2 linked regions of the Variovorax sp. PBL-E5 genome follow. The protein of the gene in region 1 interacts with the protein of each later gene in a pairwise test. Links are inferred from orthologs where the notes say so. Each region holds a gene or a part of one and is shown on either strand. Other genes may lie near its edges.

Evidence for each region.
Region 2: the proteins of ftsZ (region 1) and zapD interact in binary tests that used the Escherichia coli proteins (3 or more experiments, as listed by UniProt). The link is inferred for Variovorax sp. PBL-E5 from one-to-one orthologs.

What each region holds. Positions count from the first base shown.
Region 1 is NZ_LR594671.1:908,397-921,250, reverse strand. Bases 9,176-12,076 are described here. They hold ftsZ (cell division protein FtsZ), read right to left. Parts: upstream 11,277-12,076; coding sequence 10,074-11,276; downstream 9,176-10,073. Other genes in these bases: ftsA (cell division protein FtsA), read right to left, coding at 11,435-12,076; lpxC (UDP-3-O-acyl-N-acetylglucosamine deacetylase), read right to left, coding at 9,176-9,988. In the rest of the region: WDLP6_RS04520 (response regulator transcription factor), read right to left, coding at 1-277; WDLP6_RS04515 (YqiA/YcfP family alpha/beta fold hydrolase), read left to right, coding at 405-995; WDLP6_RS04510 (ribonuclease catalytic domain-containing protein), read left to right, coding at 1,129-3,189; WDLP6_RS04505 (energy transducer TonB), read left to right, coding at 3,186-4,043; aroE (shikimate dehydrogenase), read left to right, coding at 4,132-4,977; WDLP6_RS04495 (transglycosylase domain-containing protein), read left to right, coding at 4,974-5,723; WDLP6_RS04490 (lysophospholipid acyltransferase family protein), read left to right, coding at 5,749-6,393; WDLP6_RS04485 (phosphatidate cytidylyltransferase), read left to right, coding at 6,400-7,470; crossover junction endodeoxyribonuclease RuvC, read left to right, coding at 7,594-8,142; WDLP6_RS04475 (PIN domain-containing protein), read right to left, coding at 8,170-8,568; WDLP6_RS04470 (AbrB/MazE/SpoVT family DNA-binding domain-containing protein), read right to left, coding at 8,565-8,825; WDLP6_RS04465 (hypothetical protein), read right to left, coding at 8,876-9,052; more of lpxC, read right to left, coding at 9,065-9,175; more of ftsA, read right to left, coding at 12,077-12,664; WDLP6_RS04445 (cell division protein FtsQ/DivIB), read right to left, coding at 12,682-12,854. UniProt on the Escherichia coli protein: Essential cell division protein that forms a contractile ring structure (Z ring) at the future cell division site. The regulation of the ring assembly controls the timing and the location of cell division.
Region 2 is NZ_LR594671.1:1,200,008-1,205,448, forward strand. The notes cover bases 1,133-4,045. They hold zapD (cell division protein ZapD), read right to left. Parts: upstream 3,011-4,045; coding sequence 2,255-3,010; downstream 1,133-2,254. Other genes in these bases: WDLP6_RS05805 (ATP-binding protein), read left to right, coding at 1,133-1,538; WDLP6_RS05810 (NUDIX domain-containing protein), read left to right, coding at 1,547-1,978; WDLP6_RS05815 (DNA gyrase inhibitor YacG), read right to left, coding at 1,972-2,181; WDLP6_RS05825 (hypothetical protein), read right to left, coding at 3,047-4,045. In the rest of the region: bifunctional glutamate N-acetyltransferase/amino-acid acetyltransferase ArgJ, read left to right, coding at 1-672; more of WDLP6_RS05805, read left to right, coding at 669-1,132; more of WDLP6_RS05825, read right to left, coding at 4,046-4,063; WDLP6_RS05830 (MBOAT family O-acyltransferase), read right to left, coding at 4,072-5,441. UniProt on the Escherichia coli protein: Cell division factor that enhances FtsZ-ring assembly. Directly interacts with FtsZ and promotes bundling of FtsZ protofilaments, with a reduction in FtsZ GTPase activity.

The sequences.
Region 1 (12,854 bases):
GCTCGCACTGCGGGTAGCGGGCCACGGCCTCCTGGATCACCCGCAGCCCGCTGCCATCCGGCAGGCCCAGATCGACCAGCAGCACGTCCGGTGCCGGGGCCAGGCCTTCCAGCAGCGACAGCGCGTCGTGCACCGTCCCCGCGCTGGCGAGCCATCGAAGTTTCGTGCAACGACCGATGCTCTCCTCGAAAAAGGCGCGGGTCGGCCCGTCGTCTTCGACGATCACCACGCCCCACGGCAGGGTCGCGCCGTCGTCGGGCATTTCGTTTTGTTGCATCACGATGAGCATAAAGCTCGTCGACGGGCGGAAACTCCGAAAAATTACCTGATTCATGGGATTCGGGCGCAACCCGGCCCCTCCACACTCTGCTGCGCCGCTTCCGACCGAACCCGACTGCCTCCCCATGCCTCCCGCGACCCACCTGCTCTACCTCCACGGCTTCCGCTCTTCTCCGCAGTCGGCCAAGGCCAGCCAGATGGCACGGCGCGTGGCCGAGCGGCATCCCGGCGTCGAATGGTGGTGCCCCCAGCTGCCGCCCTCGCCGCGCGATGCCATCGACCTGGTGATGCGCGGCATCGCGGGCTGGCCGCGCGCGTCCATGGCCGTGGTCGGCTCCTCACTCGGCGGCTTCTATGCCACCTACGTGACCGGCATGACCCGCTGCCGCGCCGTGCTGCTGAACCCCGCCGTGCACCCCGCGCGGGACCTGGCCCGCCACATCGGCGACCAGACCCTGTGGCATGACCCCGCGGAGCACTTTTATTTCCGCCCCGAGTACATCGACCAGTTGCGCACCCTCGACGTCGGCCCGCTGACCCGGCCCGAACGCGTCCTCGCGATCGTCGCCAAGGGCGACGAAGTGCTGGACTGGCGCGAGATGTCGGCCCGCTACCCCGGCAGCCGCGTCAAGCTGCTCGAAGGCGGCGACCATGCGCTGTCCGACTTCGAGCGCCATCACCTCGACGACGTCATCGCATTTCTGGACCTGCGCTAGCGGCGAAGGGCCAGAAACACCGCGGAACCGGCTCCGCCGGGCCGCTGGTGTTGCCCCCGGCAGGGGGTTGGCGTAGCGACACGAAGTGCGCGAAGCCTGGGGGTGAGCAAAGGCTCATGGGACAATCCAACCCATGTTTGTATTGTTCGAAGAAGCCGGCAAATACCTCGGCGGCCGCATCCTGTCGGAAGCGGAGGCCTCGGCGCAGGTCGAGCTCGACAGCGGCAAGCGCGTCAAGGTCAAGAGCGCCCACATCGTGCTGCGCTTCGAGAAGCCGGCACCGGCCGCGCTGATCACCGAAGCCCGTGAACTCGCGGCCGCGATGGATCTGGACCTGGCCTGGGAATTCGCGCCCGAAGGCGAGTTCGGCTTCGGCGAACTGGCGGTCGACTACTTCCAGGCCCATCCCACGCTGACGCAGCAGGCCGCAGCGCTGCTGGCGCTGTTCGAGGCGCCGCACTACTTCCGCCGTGCCGGCAAGGGGCGCTTCAAGAAGGCGCCGGCCGAAATCGTGCAGCAGGCCCTGGCCGCGATCGAAAAGAAGAAAGCCGTCCAGGCGCAGATCACGCAGTGGGCGGCCGAACTGGCCGACGGCATCTGCCCGGCGCCGGTGCGCGAGCAGCTCTACAAGATCCTGTTCCGCCCCGACAAGAACGCGCCCGAATACAAGGCCGTGGTCGAAGCGGCCCGCGCCACGCAGCGGCCACCGCTCGATCTGCTGCAGCGCGCCGGCGCAATCGACTCGGCCTACCAGTTCCACTGGCGCCGCTTCCTGTTCGAGAACTTTCCCAAGGGCACCGGCTTTCCGGCCCTCAGCGCGCCGGCCATCACCGATGACCTGCCGCTCGCCGACGTGCAGGCCTTCTCGATCGACGATTCGCAGACCACCGAGATCGACGACGCGCTCTCGGTCCGCGGCCTGGGGCAGGACACGGTGGTCGTCGGCGTCCACATCGCGGCGCCCGGACTGGCGCTGGTGCCGGGCAGCCCGATCGACCAGGTGGCGCGTGCGCGCATGTCGACCGTCTACATGCCAGGCCACAAGATCACGATGCTGCCCGACGAGGTGGTCGAGACCTACACCCTGCAGGAAGGGCGCGACTGCCCCGCCGTCTCGCTTTACGCGAGCTTCGACGCGGCCACGCTGGAACTGAAATCCACCGAGACCAGGCTGGAGCGCGTGCCGATCGTCGCCAACCTGCGCCATGACCAGCTCGACGGCTTCGTCACGCAGCCCTGGCTCGAGGATGCCTCGGTGGCCGACAGCGACGCGCCCGAAGCCGCACGGCGGCTGCGCGAACCGCTGTCCTTCCTGTTGCGCCTCGCAAAGCATCTGAAGGCGCAGCGCGAGGTGGTGCGCGGCAAGCCCGAGAACTTCAACCGGCCCGACTACAACTTCCGCCTGGTCGGCAACGACGGCGAGCCCACCGGCAACGAGCAGGTCCAGATCAGCACCCGCCAGCGCGGTGCGCCGCTCGACCTGATCGTCTCCGAAGCGATGATCCTGGCCAACAGCAGCTGGGGTGGCTGGCTCGGCGAGCTCGGTGTGCCCGGCCTCTACCGCAGCCAGGCCAGCCTGGCGCCGGGCATCAAGGTGCGCATGGGCACGCGGGCCTTGCCGCATGCCGGCCTCGGCGTGAAGAGCTATGCGTGGAGCACTTCGCCGCTGCGCCGCTACACCGACCTCGTGAACCAGTGGCAGATCATCGCCGCGGCGCGCCACGGCAAGACCGCCGCGCTCGCGGCGCCGTTCAAGCCGAAGGACGCCGAGCTGTTCTCCATCCTCTCGGGCTTCGACGCCACCTACGCGACCTACAACGCGCACCAGGGCGGCATGGAACGCTTCTGGACGCTCGAATACCTGCGGCAGCAGGCCATCACCGAACTCGACGCGACCTTGATCAAGGACCTGCCGAACGGCGCCCTGGTGCGGGCCGACACGCTGCCGCTGGTGTTCCCGGTCACGGGCACGCAGGGGCTGATGCGCGGCGCCCGCGTGCGCGTCAAGCTCGGCGACATCGACGAGATCGCGCTCGACATCCACGGCACGGTCGTCGAGCGCCTCGACACCGCGCCGGCGCAAGTCGCGGCCGAGGACGAAAGCGGCGACGACGAAGAAGTCGCCGGTCCCATTGCGATCGCGGTCGACCTCGCCGACAGCGAGGCGGCCGCACCGGAAAGCGCGCCTGCATGAACCTGCGCGACCTGAGCACGCTGCAGATTGCGCTCGGCCTGTCGGTCCTGGCGCATGCGGTGCTGCTCTCGGTGCGCTTCATCGATCCCGAATCCTTCAACCGCGTCTTCAAGGAAACGCCGCTCGAGGTGATCCTCGTCAATGCCAAGAGCGACGAGCGGCCCGACAAGGCTCGCGCCATCGCGCAGGCTTCGCTGGCCGGCGGCGGCGATCTCGACAAGGGCTTCGCGACCAGTCCGCTGCCGCCTTCCACTTTCACCGCGGTCGGTGACTCGACGGACGAAGCGCAGCGCCAAATCGAAGCCATGCAGGCGCAGCAAATGATGATGCTGGCCCAGATCAAGCGGCAGCTCGCCGAGATGCCGGTGCCGGATCCGCGCACGCAGGGCAACCCGAACGAGGCGGCTGCGCGCGAGGAGAAACGGCGCCAACTGGTCGAACTGCTGGCCGCGATTGAGCGCCGCGTCAACGAAGAGAATGCCCGGCCGCGCAAGCACTACCTCAGCCCCGCCACCCGCGAGGCCGCCTATGCGGCGTACGTCGATGCGCTGAGTCGACGCATCGAAGTGCGCGGCACCGAGAACTTCCCGGAGATCGCCGGCAAGAAGCTCTATGGCGAACTCGCCATGATGATCACGGTCAACTTCGACGGCTCGATCCTTGGCACCGACATCGCCGAAAGCTCGGGGGATCGGGTGCTGGACCGGCGCGCCCAGGCGATCGTTCGCAGCATCGGCAACTTCGGCAAGTTCACCGACGCGATGCGCCGGCAGACCGATCAGATCGTGCTGCTCAGGCGCTTCAAGTTCACCCACGACGAGACGCTCGAGACGCAGCTCTCGTCGAAGCAATGAGCGCAGCGCCGGGCAGCCCCAAGCAAGCTCGCGCCCCCTCGGGGGGCAGCGAGGACACGAAGTGCCGAGCGTGGGGGCACCAATGACCATGGATCAGTACTGTGTGATGGGCAACCCGGTCGAGCACAGCCGCTCGCCCTGGATTCATGCGCGCTTCGCCGAACTCACCGGACAGACGATGCGCTACGGCCGCCGCCTGGTCGCGCTCGGCGGCTTTGCCGGCGGCGTGGCCGCATTCCGCGCCGACGAGACCGAAGGCACGGCGCGCGGCTGCAACGTCACCGTGCCCTTCAAGTTCGATGCAGCCGCGCTGGCGCAGCACCTCAGTCCGCGCGCCGCGCTGGCGCAGGCGGTCAACGTGCTGAGTTTCCGCGAGGACGGCATCCACGGCGACAACAGCGACGGCGTCGGGCTGGTCCACGACATCACGGTCCATGCGGGCGTGGCGCTCGCGGGCGGCGACGTGCTGCTGCTCGGCGCCGGCGGCGCCGCGGCCGGCGTGCTGGGCCCGCTGCTCGAAGCCGGGCCACGCCGGCTGGTGGTCGCCAACCGCACGCTCGCCCGCGCGATCGCACTGGTGCAGCGCCATGCGCCGCTCGCGCTACAGCACCACGTCGTGCTCGAGGCGCAGGCGCTCGACACGGTGCCGGGCCGCTTCGGCGTGGTGGTCAACGCCACCGCTTCCAGCCTGGCGGGCGGCGAGGTGCCGGTCGCGGCCGGCGTGCTCGCGCCCGGCGCACTGGCGATCGACATGATGTACGGGCCGGCCGCCGCCGGCTTCATGCAGTGGGCGCGCGAGAACGGCGCCGTGCCGCGCGACGGCCTCGGCATGCTGATCGAGCAGGCCGCGCAAGCCTTCGCGACCTGGCGCGGCGTGCGGCCGCCGTCCGCGCAGGTGCTGGCCGAACTGCGCACCATCGTCGACTCGGCGTGAAGGCGATCCTTCGCTGGCTGCTGTGCCTGCTGATCGCGGGCCTCGCGCTCGAACTCTTCTTCGTGCTGCGCATCGCGACGATGGCGGCCATCGATCCGCAATCGACCGCCTTCCAGCGCTCCGAAGCGTGGCTGATCGCCACGCAGGGGCGCGGCAATGGCGATCGCGACTGGCAGCAGCGCTGGGTGCCTTATGCGCAGATCTCGGACAACCTCAAGCGCGCCGTGATCGCGAGCGAGGACAGCGAATTCATCTACCACCAGGGCGTCGAATGGGAAGCCATCGAGCGCGCGCGCCAGCGCAACGCCCGTGCCGAGGAGATCGCCGCGCGGCGCGCTGCCCAGATGCGCGCACGCGGCAAGGAACCACGCCCGCCGCAGCTGCGCGGCGGCTCGACCATCACCCAGCAACTGGCCAAGAACCTGCTGCTCTCCGGTGAGCGCACGCTGCTGCGCAAGGGCCAGGAGCTGGTGCTCGCCACCACGCTCGAGATCATGCTGAGCAAAGAGCGCATCCTCGAGATCTATCTCAACAACGTCGAGTGGGGCGAAGGCGTGTTCGGCGCCGAGGCCGCGGCCGAGCGCTATTTCCGGAAGCCGGCCTCGCGCCTGAGCGCCGCCGAAGCGGCACGGCTCGCGGTGATGCTGCCGAGCCCCAAGTTCTTCGAGCACCATCCCGGCTCCGCCTACCTGGCCCATCGATCGGCCACCATCGTCGCGCGCATGCCGGCCGCCGAACTGCCCTGAGGCATCGCCCCGTATCATCGCGCGCATGTTGGCGAAGCTCATGGGATGGTTGTTGCTGGGGGCGATCCGGTTGCTGACCGGTGCGCAGGCGCGCTGGTACGGCTGCCCGCCCAAGGCCGAACAGCGGATCTACTTCGCCAACCACCAGAGCCATGTCGACCTGGTGATGATCTGGGCCGCGCTGCCCGAGGAGCTGCGCAGCATCACCCGCCCGATCGCGGCGCGCGACTACTGGGCCAACACGCCGTTCAAGCGCTGGATCACGACCGAGGTGTTCAACGCGGTGTACGTGGAGCGCGGCGCTGCGGCATCGACCGCACCGATCGAGCCTCCCGCAGCGCCGGGCCCCGATCCGCTCGAACCGCTGGTCGAGGCGCTGCGAAGCGGCGACTCGATCATCATCTTCCCCGAGGGCACCCGCGGCCACACCGGCGAGCCGCAGAAATTCAAGTCAGGCCTGTTCACGCTGGCCACGCTGTTTCCCGAGGTGGTGCTGGTGCCGGCCTGGATCGACAACGTGCAGCGCGTGATGCCCAAGGGGGAGATCGTGCCGGTGCCGATCCTGTGCTCGGTCACCTTCGGCGCGCCGATCCGCGTCGAGCCGGGCGAAGAGCGCCGCCCCTTCCTGGACCGCGCGCGCGACGCGGTGATCGCACTGCGCTACGTGTAGGCCCGGATGAACGACTACCTGCGCCATCTCACGCCGACGCACCAGGTCGCAGCGCTGTTCCTGATCGTCTTCGGCCTGCTGGTGACGGTCAGCACCATCGCCTTCCTGCTGACCTTCAAGGAGCGCCGCAATCCGCGGCACGATGCACTGTGGCAGGCCGAGCTGCTGCACTTTCGCGCCCTGCTTCGCACCAGCTGGTTCATGGTGGTGGTGTTCTGGATCGGCTGGGCGCTCGGCGAAACGGTCGCGACCGTGCTGTTCGCACTCATCGCATTCTTCGCGCTGCGCGAGTTCATCACGCTGTCGCCGACGCGGCGCGGCGATCACCGCAGCCTGATCCTGGCTTTCTTCGTGGTGCTGCCGATCCAGTTCTGGCTGGTTGCGACGGCGCGCTTCGACCTGTTCACCGTGTTCATTCCGGTCTATGCCTTTCTTGCGATCCCGGTCGTGAGCGCACTGGCCGATGACCCGAACCAGTTTCTCGAACGCAATGCCAAGCTGCAGTGGGGCATCATGGTCTGCGTCTACGGCATGAGCCATGTGCCGGCGCTGCTGCTGCTGTCCTTTCCGGGCTATGAAGGCAAGAGCGCCTTCCTCGTGTTCTTCCTGGTGTTCGTGGTGCAGACCTGCATGCTGACCCAGCACTTGATATCACGGCGCACGACACTGCCGACCGACGGCGCCGAGCCCGCAGCGCCCGAGCAACCGGCGCGCGGCCTCGACGCGATCTGGCAGCGCCTTTTTCGGCAAGCGCCCTTCGCGCCGCACGTGAGCCGCAGCTTCAACTGGACCAGCTGGGCGATCGGCATGGTGATCGCGAGCCTGGTCGGCGCACTGTTCTCGTTCATCACGCCCTTCGGCTTCGGCCAGGCGCTGGCGATGTCGCTGATCGCCTGCGTCGCGGGCTCGATGGGGCACCTGGTGATGAAGGCGCTGAAGCGCGACCGCGGCATTCCCAACTGGGGCCAGCGCGGCGTCGGCATCACGGGCGCCAACGGGCTGCTGGACCGCGTCGATGCGCTGTGCTTCGCGGCGCCGATCTTCTTCCACTCGGTGCGCTGGTACTTCGGCGTATGAAGTTGCACACCCCCAGGCTTGCCCACTTCGTGTGGCCGCCCATCCCCTCACCGGGGGCAACACCAGCGGCCCGGCAAAGCCGGTTCCGCGGTGTTCCCCGCATTCGGCCGGGGAAATGACGCCGTGCGAATACTAGGGATTGATCCTGGCCTGCAAACCACCGGCTTCGGCGTGGTCGATGTCGACGGCCATGCGCTGCGCTATGTCGCCAGCGGCACGATCACCACCCGCCACCTCGGCACCGGCGAATTGCCTGCGCGACTCAAGGTACTGTTCGATGGCATCGGCGAGATCGCAGAGCGCTACAAGCCCGATGCGGCGGCGGTGGAGATCGTGTTCGTCAACGTCAATCCGCAATCGACGCTGCTGCTCGGCCAGGCGCGCGGCGCCTGCCTGACGGCGCTGGTCACGAGCAATCTCACGGTCGCCGAATACACCGCGCTGCAGATGAAGCAGGCCGTCGCCGGCCACGGCCGCGCCGCGAAGGCGCAGGTGCAGGAGATGGTCAAGCGCCTGCTGCACCTGCCAGGCGTGCCGGGCAGCGACGCGGCCGACGCGCTCGGCATCGCGATCACGCATGCGCACGTGGGTGCCTCGATGGCGCGGCTCAGCCAGGCGACGACGCTGGGGCGCAGCACCAACGGCGTGTACCGGCAGGGGCGTACGCGGTGAGACGGCACGGGCGGCGATTCGAGCGCCTCAACGCAACAACCGATGAGTTGGCGTCTTCGCCGCCTTCTTGTCCAGCGTCAGCACCGGGGCGTAGCCCGCGATTTGCGCACGCACTGCCAGCAGATAGTCCGAGAAATCGGCAGGCCCGGCCTCGTAAAGTCCAAGTGCCTGTCTGACTGCGCCCGGGGATTCGACCTTGAGCTGATCCTGTTCCATCAATGCACTCAATGCCTGATGCACCGATTCCCGTTCGTAGCCATAGCTGCGCTCCAGCACCCAGGCCAACTCGCACAGCACGATGTGATCGACATAGGCAGGCACCCGCGCACTCGCGTTGTCTCGCAACCAGCTTTCTGCCTTGGCGGCCTGACGGGCGTCGTCGTTGGTGAGAAGCTTCACCAGGATGTTGGTGTCCAGCGCTATCACTTCGCTGACCTGGATCCGTGCTTTTCCTTGAGGTGTGCCGCCACGCCAGCGTCCATTTCTTCGACGGTCAGAGCCCGCCGGGGTCGCGCCAGAAGGCCCCTGAGTGCCTTGACCGGCTTTGGTGACGGCCGCTTCAGGATGATGGTGTCGTCGTCGACGACGGTCACCAGCAATCGATCGCCAGCTTCCAGCCCAAGCCGTGTCCTCGCGGCGCTCGGCAGCGTCATCTGGCCTTTGGATGTCAAGGTGGTCTGCATCAACATTCCTTACGAAGACGTAAGGATACCATTCGGTACGGATGCGGTGCTCAGACCACCCGTTCCGCGATCAGGACCGCAAAGAACCCGAACGCCGCCAGCAGCGTCCACTTCAGCACAACCCACCCGAAGCGCCGGTACTTGACCCGCCCCGTCCCCGCATAGAACGCGAACGAAGCTCCCGCCACCAGCAACAGCAGCAGGACGGCCCAGCGGAACAGCAGCATCGACCGGCGTGCCTACCAGGCCCGCGCGACTTCGGCGAAGCCGACCGGCGCGCGCTTCTCGTCGTCGAAGGTCACGATCTCGTAGGCGTCTTCGTGCGCCAGCAACTCGCGCAGCAGCTTGTTGTTGAGCGCGTGACCGGAACGGTAGGCGCTGTAGGCGGCCAGCAGCGGCCGGCCGATCACGTAGAGATCACCCATCGCATCGAGGATCTTGTGCTTGACGAACTCGTCGTCGTAGCGCAGCCCGCCTGCATTGAGCACCTTGGTATCGTCCATCACGATCGCGTTGTCGAGCCCGCCGCCGAGCGCGAGCCCCTTCGAGCGCATGTACTCGACCTCCTTGGTGAAGCCGAAGGTGCGCGCGCGCGCGATGTCGCGGCTGTAGGAGCCGCTGCCGAGGTCGAACTCGACGCGCTGGCCGGTCGAATTGACCACGCGGTGGTCGAAGTCGATCTCGAAGCTGAGCTTGTAGCCGTGGTAAGGCGCAAGGCGCGCCCACTTGCCCTCGGCGCCCTCGCCTTCGCGCACCTCGACCGGCCGCGTGACGCGGATGAAGCGGCGCGCGGCCTTCTGCAGCTCGATGCCCGCGCTTTGCAGCAGGAACACGAAGGACGATGCCGAGCCGTCGAGGATCGGCACCTCGTCGGCCGTGATGTCGATCTGCAGGTTGTCGATGCCCAGGCCGGCGCAGGCCGACATCAGGTGCTCGACGGTCTGCACCTTGGCGCCGCCCGATGACACGGTCGACGCGAGCCGCGTGTCGGTCACCGCCTCGGCCGTCATCGCGATCGACACCGGCTCGGGCAGATCGACGCGGCGGAACACGATGCCGAAATCGACCGGCGCCGGCCGCAGCGTCAGGTCGACCCGCTGGCCGCTGTGCAGGCCCACGCCGACGGCGCGGGTGATGGATTTGAGGGTTCGTTGGGCAAGCACGGCACCGATTTTAGGAGCGCGAGGTGTCCGGCGTACCGTCCGCCTCGCTATGTCCGCGATAGCCGCCATATCCGCCCGGGCGTGCTCAATCCGCCTGCCTGCGCAGGAAGGCCGGGATCTCGAAGTCGTCCATGCCACCCGACGACAGTGCATCCACCTTGGCCGCGGCCATCGTGCGGTTGGTGCGCCACACGCTGGGCACCGCCATGCCTTCGTAGTTGGGCTGGCCGCTCGGATGCGCGCCGCCGCCCAGCGTCGGCACGTGGAACGGAATGTTGTCCGTGCCGGTGCGGATCACCTCCAGCGTCGGGGCCTGGCGGCGCGCGTCCTGGCGCGAGAGGCCGGTCGCGACCACGGTCACGCGCATTTCGTCGCCGAGGCTTTCGTCGTAGGCCGCGCCGTAGATCACATGCGCATCGGGCGAAGCGTAGGCGCGGATGGTGTTCATCGCCAGCTTCGATTCGCTCAGCTTGAGCGAACCCTTCGACGCCGTCACCAGCACCAGCACGCCCTTGGCGCCCGAGAGGTCGATGCCTTCGAGCAGCGGGCAGGCCACGGCCTGCTCGGCGGCGATGCGCGCGCGGTCCGGGCCGCTGGCCGCGGCCGTGCCCATCATGGCCTTGCCGGGCTCGCCCATCACGGTGCGCACGTCCTCGAAGTCGACGTTGACGTTGCCGTACTCGTTGATGATCTCGGCGATGCCGCCGACGGCATTCTTGAGCACGTCGTTGGCATGCGCAAAGGCCTCGTCCTGCGTGACCTCGTCGCCCAGCACTTCGAGCAGCTTCTCGTTCAGGATCACGATCAGCGAATCGACGTTGGCTTCGAGCTCGGCCAGGCCGGCATCGGCATTGGTCATGCGCTTGCCGCCTTCCCAGTCGAAGGGCTTGGTCACCACGCCGACGGTGAGGATGCCCATCTCCTTGGCCACGCGCGCGATCACCGGCGCCGCGCCGGTGCCGGTGCCGCCGCCCATGCCGGCGGTGATGAACAGCATGTGCGCGCCCTGGATGGCGCCGCGGATGTCGTCCACCGCGACCTCGGCGGCCTCGCGGCCGATCTCGGGCTTGCTGCCTGCGCCGCGGCCCGTGAGGCCGAGCTGGATGGTCTTGTGCGCGTTGCTGCGGTTGAGCGCCTGCGCGTCGGTGTTGGCGCAGACGAACTCCACGCCCTGCACCCTGCGCTCGATCATGTGCGCGACCGCGTTGCCGCCGCCGCCGCCGACGCCGATCACCTTGATCTGCGTGCCCTGGTTGAATTCTTCGACTTCGATCATTTCGATGGCCATTTTCTGACTCCTAAATTTGCAGTTGCCGTGTATATGAATTGAATGTTCTTCTAGTAACCGGAAGGATTCTCAGGATGGTGGCCCGGTTCGTCGCCATCGCTCGTTGAAATGCCGTTGCGGACTTCCGCGCGCCAGCCAGAGTGGGTAGAAGTTCATGATCAGAAATTCCCCACGATGAAATCCTTGAAGCGGCCAAACGCGGTTTTGACCGAGCCGTTCTTCTGCGCGACCTTGAAGCCGCGCAGCCGCGCATAGCGCGCTTCCTCGAGCAGCCCCATCACGGTCGCGGCGCGCGGCTGCGCGACCATGTCGGACAGCGCGCTCGAATACTTCGGAATCCCTCGGCGCACCGGCTTGAGGAAGATGTCCTCGCCGAGCTCGATCATCCCGGGCATCACCGCGCTGCCGCCGGTCAGCACCACGCCCGAGGACAGCACCTCTTCGTAGCCCGACTCGCGCACCACCTGCTGCACCAGCGAGAAGATCTCCTCGACGCGCGGCTCGATCACGCCGGCCAGCGCCTGCTTGCTCAGCATGCGCGGGCCGCGGTCGCCGAGGCCCGGCACCTCGACCTGGGTCTCGGGGTCGGCCAGCAGCTGCTTGGCGTAGCCGTTCTCGACCTTGATGTCCTCGGCGTCCTTGGTCGGCGTGCGCAGCGCCATCGCGATGTCGCTGGTGATCAGGTCGCCGGCGATCGGGATCACCGCGGTGTGGCGGATCGCGCCGTTGGTGAAGATCGCGACGTCGGTGGTGCCGGCGCCGATGTCGACCAGCACCACGCCGAGCTCGCGCTCGTCCTCGGTCAGCACCGCGAGGCTGGAGGCCAGCGGGTTGAGCATCAGCTGGTCGACCTCGAGGCCGCAGCGGCGCACGCACTTGATGATGTTCTCGGCCGCGCTCTGTGCACCGGTCACGATGTGCACCTTGGCTTCGAGCCGCATGCCGCTCATGCCGATCGGCTCCTTGACGTCCTGGCCGTCGATCACGAATTCCTGCGGCTCGACCAGGAGCAGCCGCTGGTCGCTGGAGATGTTGATGGCACGCGCCGTCTCCACCACGCGGGCCACGTCGGCCTGCGTGACTTCCTTGTCCTTGACCGCCACCATGCCGCTCGAGTTGATGCCGCGGATGTGGCTGCCGGTGATGCCGGTGTAGACGCGGCCGATCTTGCAGTCGGCCATCAGCTCCGCTTCCTTGAGCGCCTGCTGGATGCTCTGCACCGTGGCGTCGATGTTCACCACCACGCCGCGCTTGAGCCCGTTGCTGGGCGCGATGCCGAGGCCGGCGAGCTTGAGCTCGCCGTTGGGCAGCACCTCGGCCACCACCGCCATCACCTTGGCGGTACCGATGTCGAGGCCGACAACCAGGTCTTTGTATTCCTTGGACATGAAACTTCCTCTGTTCGCTATTTCTTCTTCGCGTCCGGTGCGACCGTGGTCACGCCGTGCAAGCGCAATGCGTAGCCATCGTTGTGCCGCAGATCGGCGCCCTCCACCGCGGCGAGCGTGCGCCCGTAGCGGCTTGCCACCGGCGTCACCGTGCGCAGGAAACGCTGCGTACGGGCCACCACTTCATCGC
Region 2 (5,441 bases), 290 kb from region 1 along the record:
ATCCGGCCGAACATGGCGACCATGCTCGGCTTCATGGCGACCGACGCGAAGATCGATGCTTCGCTGATCCAGCCACTGGCCAAGGCGCTGGCCGACGCCTCGTTCAACCGCGTGACGATCGATGGCGACACCTCGACCAACGATTCCTTCGTGGTCATCGCCACGCAGAAGGCGCAGCACGGCGTGATCACCTCGCTCGATTCGACGGACGGACGCGCGTTGGTCGAAGCGATGCAGAACGTCGCGCGGCAGCTGGCCCAGGCCATCGTGCGCGATGGCGAGGGCGCGACCAAGTTCATCACGGTTCGCGTCGAAGGCGGACGCGATGCGGCCGAGTGCCGGCAAGTGGCCTATGCGGTGGCGCATTCGCCGCTGGTCAAGACCGCGTTCTATGCGAGCGACCCGAACCTGGGGCGGATCCTGGCGGCGGTCGGCTACGCGGGCATCGCCGATCTCGATCAGACGGGCATCGACCTGCACCTCGACGACGTGCATGTGGCCGTCCAGGGAGGGCGCAATCCCTCCTACCGGGAGGAAGACGGCCAGCGCGTGATGAAGCAGAGCGAAATCACGGTGCGCATCGGCCTCGGCCGCGGCGAGGCCAGCGACACGGTCTGGACCTGCGACCTGAGCCACGACTACGTCTCCATCAACGCCGATTACAGATCGTGAACGAGAAGTTTGAACACCTGCTCGAGCGCGCCGAACAGCTCATCACCCGGATCGAGTCGATCCTGCCTCAACCGCTGTCGTCGCCCGCCGACTGGAATGCCTCGATCGCCTGGCGCTACCGGCGGCGCAGCTCGGGCCATGGCACGCTGGAGCCGGTGCGCCACGTGGCCGCGATGTCGCTCGATGCGCTGAAGGAAATCGATCTGCAGAAGGAAAAGATCGAGCGCAACACGCGGCAGTTCGTCGAAGGCAAGCCGGCCAACAACGTGCTGCTGACCGGCGCCCGCGGCACCGGCAAGTCGTCGTTGATTCGCGCCTGCCTGCACGCCTATGCGGCGCAGGGGCTGCGCCTGATCGAGGTCGACAAGGCCGAACTGACCGACCTGCCGGACATCGTCGAGGTGGTGTCGCAGCGGCCCGAGAAATTCATCGTGTTCAGCGACGACCTGAGCTTCGACGAGGGCGAGCCGGGTTACAAGGCGCTCAAGTCGATCCTCGACGGCTCGATTGCGGCGGCGACGCCCAACGTGCTGATCTACGCGACCAGCAACCGGCGCCACCTGCTGCCCGAGTACATGAAGGACAACCTGAGCTACACCCACACCGAGGACGGCGAGGTCCATCCGGGCGAGGTGATCGAGGAGAAGATCTCGCTGTCGGAGCGCTTCGGCCTCTGGGTCAGCTTCTATCCCTTCAGCCAGAACGAGTACCTTGCGATCGTCGCGCAATGGCTGTCGTCTTTCGGCGCCGATGCCGCGGCGATCGAGGCCGCTCGCCCCGAAGCGCTGGTGTGGGCGCTCGAGCGCGGCTCGCGCAGCGGCCGCGTCGCGTACCAGTTTGCGCGCGACCATGCGGGTCGAGTCTGAGCACCACCATGACGACATCATCGCGCAAACATACGGAGGTCGCGGTCGGCATCCTGATCCGCAGTGACGACGACGCGCTGCTGCTGTCGACGCGGCCGGAGGGCAAGCCCTACGCCGGCTATTGGGAATTTCCGGGCGGCAAGCTCGAGGCCGGCGAGACGGTCGAGCAGGCGCTGCGGCGCGAACTGCACGAGGAACTCGGCATCACCATCGCCAGCGCCGAGGTCTGGAAGATCACCGAGCACGACTATCCCCACGCGCTGGTGCGGCTGCACTGGTGCAAGGTCAGGGCATGGGCCGGCGCGTTCGAGATGCGCGAAGGCCAGTCGATGCGCTGGCAGCAGCTGCCGCTCGAGGTGACGCCGGTGCTGCCCGGCGCGCTGCCGGTCCTGGGCTGGCTCGCCGAAGAGCGCGGGCTGGCCGCCACGAAGGACTATTGACGCTTGGGGTCGCCGAAGGGATCGTCGTCGGGCGGTGCGTCCGCGGGCATCCTGAAGTCTTCGCTGGCCCAGGCGCCGAGGTCGATGCCCTTGCAACGGGCGCTGCAGAAGGGCCGGTACGGGTTGCTGGCCGCATAGACGCTGTCTCCACCGCACGCAGGACAGCGAACGATGCGCTCGCCGATCGAATTCGTGGCGCTCATCGGAGCACCCTTGGTGCTTCGCGCCGTCCCGCCAAGCGGGAGCGAGCTTGCTTGGAGCGGTCCGGCGCGGCGCTCATGCGCAGAGGGTCAGTTCGAACGGCGCCGCATCGGTGCTTTGGTGCAGGCGGTCGTCGGCTTCGTGCCGCATCAGCCGGACCGACACCATGAGCCGGTTGCCGCTGATCTCCGGAATGAGGCCGAGCAGGGGATCGATGCGAAGGCGAAGCAGCTGGAAACTGCGCCCTTGCGGAAGGGTCTGCTGGAACTGGCCGTTGGCTGCGATGACCTTGTACGGCACGTCGGCGTCGCGCAGGAGCTTGAGCAGCAGGTAGATTGACTCGGCCAGGGGCGCGAGCGTCGACGACCAGCGTTCCAGGTCGGCGCGGCGCTCGGTGGCGCGGCGGTTCTGCCACGCGTAGTAGGCCGGCAGGTCGAATTCGCAGGTACCGCCGGGAATGCCCGCGCGGCTGCGGATGCTCATCAGCCACTCGTTCTCGGTCAGCGACTGCCCCGCCTTGCCGGGCACGGTGTTGAGCGTCGCGAAGTTGCGTTCGAGCTGGCCGACGACCTGGTCGAGCACCGACTCGGAAATCGCCGGGTTGCCGCGGTAGCTGTTGAAGACGTTCTTGTGCTTGTCCAGGTCTCGCAGCACATCGGCCTTGAGGTCTGCGCGCGCCGCGACATCCATGATCTCGAAGATGGTGACGAGCGCGTAGTGATGCGAGAGGGCCGAGTCGGCCGGCACCAATTCACCGAGGCGGCGAAACAGATGTTCCAGCCGCAGGTACGTTCGTATGCGCTCGTTGAAGGGGTACTCGTAGAGGATCACGCGGGGGCGGCATTTAGTCCGTGATGAATGATAGCTTCAAGAAGCCTTGCCTGGCGGTGCCGGGAGGATTTTGCGAACGGCCTCGAGCATGCGTGCCCCGAGCACGAGCTGGCCCTGCATGGAGATGTGCGTGTCATTGGGGAGGAAGAAGTCGCGGATTTTTCTTTTCTCGTCCAAGGCAAAGCTGAAGAGGTCGGGGCCGAGCCCGTCCTTCAGCAGCGCTGTCACAAAGTCTTTCGAACGATCCGGGGCGACATAGACCGTCGTCTTGTTGGGGATCACCATCCACATGATCGAGCGGCTCCGATGCGCCTGCGTGATGGAGCGCATCTGCTCGGCGTTCTTCGGGGTGAGTTCGCCGTTGTCGTCGTCCTCGCCGAAGAACAGTGCCTTGTTGCAGAGCCGGTTGCTGAACATCGTGCAGCCATCGGGCACCGAGCGGGCCTTGGTCCAATAGCCCGAGATCGCGTTGTCGTCGTCGGTTGTCTCCGCGCGCCGCGTGTTCCAGAAGGTGTGCCAACCTGAGCTCAGCTTGGCGTTCCAGTTGAGCGCGAAACCCGGCACCTCGGCCGGCGGCTCGATGAAGGGCTTGGTCTTGGCGTCGAAGGGCACTCTCATGTGCGCGCACGTCTGCGTGTTGTCGAGCCGCCCCGCCAACAGCCGCTCGACGCTTTCGAGGATCACCAGCTTGCCGCGAAAGCCTGCGAGGTCGAGCCAGCCGTCGAGGTCGTCGCAGATCCGCTCGTCGAGCTGGCCCCAGAAGATCGTCGTGACGCGATAGCCTTCCTTGGTCAGCACCGATTGCCACCGGTTGGTCATCGAGAAGCTGTCGCCGATCACCAGGATGTCCGCCTGGGTCACCGGCACGGCGCGCAGGTATTCGGGATCGACGTGGGGCGGCGTGGTCTTCCAGCCGAAATCGCGGTCCGACATCAGGCCTATCCGGCTGAGGTCGCCATAGGGCACGGGGGTGGTCAGCGTCACGGCCAGCAAGGCGACGATGACGGCGAAGCCGGACAGGAAGATCTGCAGCCAGAGTTTTGCGGGCGTCATGTCGGAACTCAGAACTGGAAGTAGAGGAACGGGCTGTACGAGCCCAGCTTCGACACGCACGCGCCGAGCAGGTAGACCGTACCGAACGCCATGAGCGCGGTGAAGATCCAGGCCAGGCGCGGTCGTCCGGCGAGGGCCTGGGCTTGCGGCACCCAGCGTTCCAGTGAGATGGTGGGCGGCAATGCGAGGCAGATGAAGAGCGCGACCAGGGTCGTCTGGAAGAACTCCGGCTTGCGGTAGGGGATCGCGGTGAATTCGCGGAAGGCACCCAGCGAAGGGCCGCCGTGCATGCCGAGCATGCCCTTGTAGATGTCCATCGCCGCATGCATGCTCTCGGCGCGGAAGACGACCCAGGCGATCATCACGCACAGGAAGGTCACCAGCCAGCCGATCACGCGCGCCAGCCGGCCCGGCGTGGCATTGCGCCGCACCTTGGCATTCCACAGGTGATTGATGGTCAGGAAGGCGCCGTGCAGCGCGCCCCACAGCACGAAGGTCCAGGCGGCGCCGTGCCACAGGCCACCTAACAGCATCGTGATGAAGAGATTCATGTAGCGGCGCCCCGGCCCCTTGCGATTGCCTCCCAGCGGCACGTAGAGGTAGTCGCGCAGGAAGGTCGACAGCGAGATGTGCCAGCGGCGCCAGAACTCGATGATGTTGGTCGACTTGTAGGGCGAATTGAAGTTGAGCGGCAAGCGCACGCCCAGGCACAGCGACAGGCCGATCGCCATGTCCGAGTAGCCTGAGAAGTCGAAATAGATCTGCAGCGTGTAGGCCAGGACACCGAACCACGAGGTGTAGACCGTCGGCATCACGCCGTTGTGCACGCCGGTGAACATCAGGTCCGCGTACTGGCCCAGGGGGTCTGCGATCAGCAGCTTCTTGGCCAGGCCGAAGGTGAAGATGGCGATGCCCAGGGCGACCTTGTTGGCGTCCAGCCGGTAGGTCGAATCGTCCGCGAACTGCGGCATCATCTGCGCGTGGTGCAGCACCGGTCCGGCGATCAGATGCGGGAAATAGGTGACGAAGAGCAGGTAGTGCACGAAGCTGCGCTCGTGCACCTTGCCCTGCCAGCAGTCGACCAGGAAGGCGATCTGGGTGAAGGTGTAGAAGGAGATGCCGATCGGCAGCGCGATGTGGAGCAAGGGCAACTGCGCGATGCCGGCGGCGGCCAGTCCGTCGTTGACGTTGCCGACGAAGAAGTTCGCATACTTGAAGACGGCCAGCACGCCCAGATTGACCACCAGCGCCAGCACCAGCAGGCGCTTGCGGGTGGCGTCGGTGTGGCCGTGGCCGGGTGTCAGGCGCAGGCCGATCCAGTAGTTGAAGCAGATCGAGACGACGAGCAGCGGCACCGCCTTGATGCTCCACCAGCCGT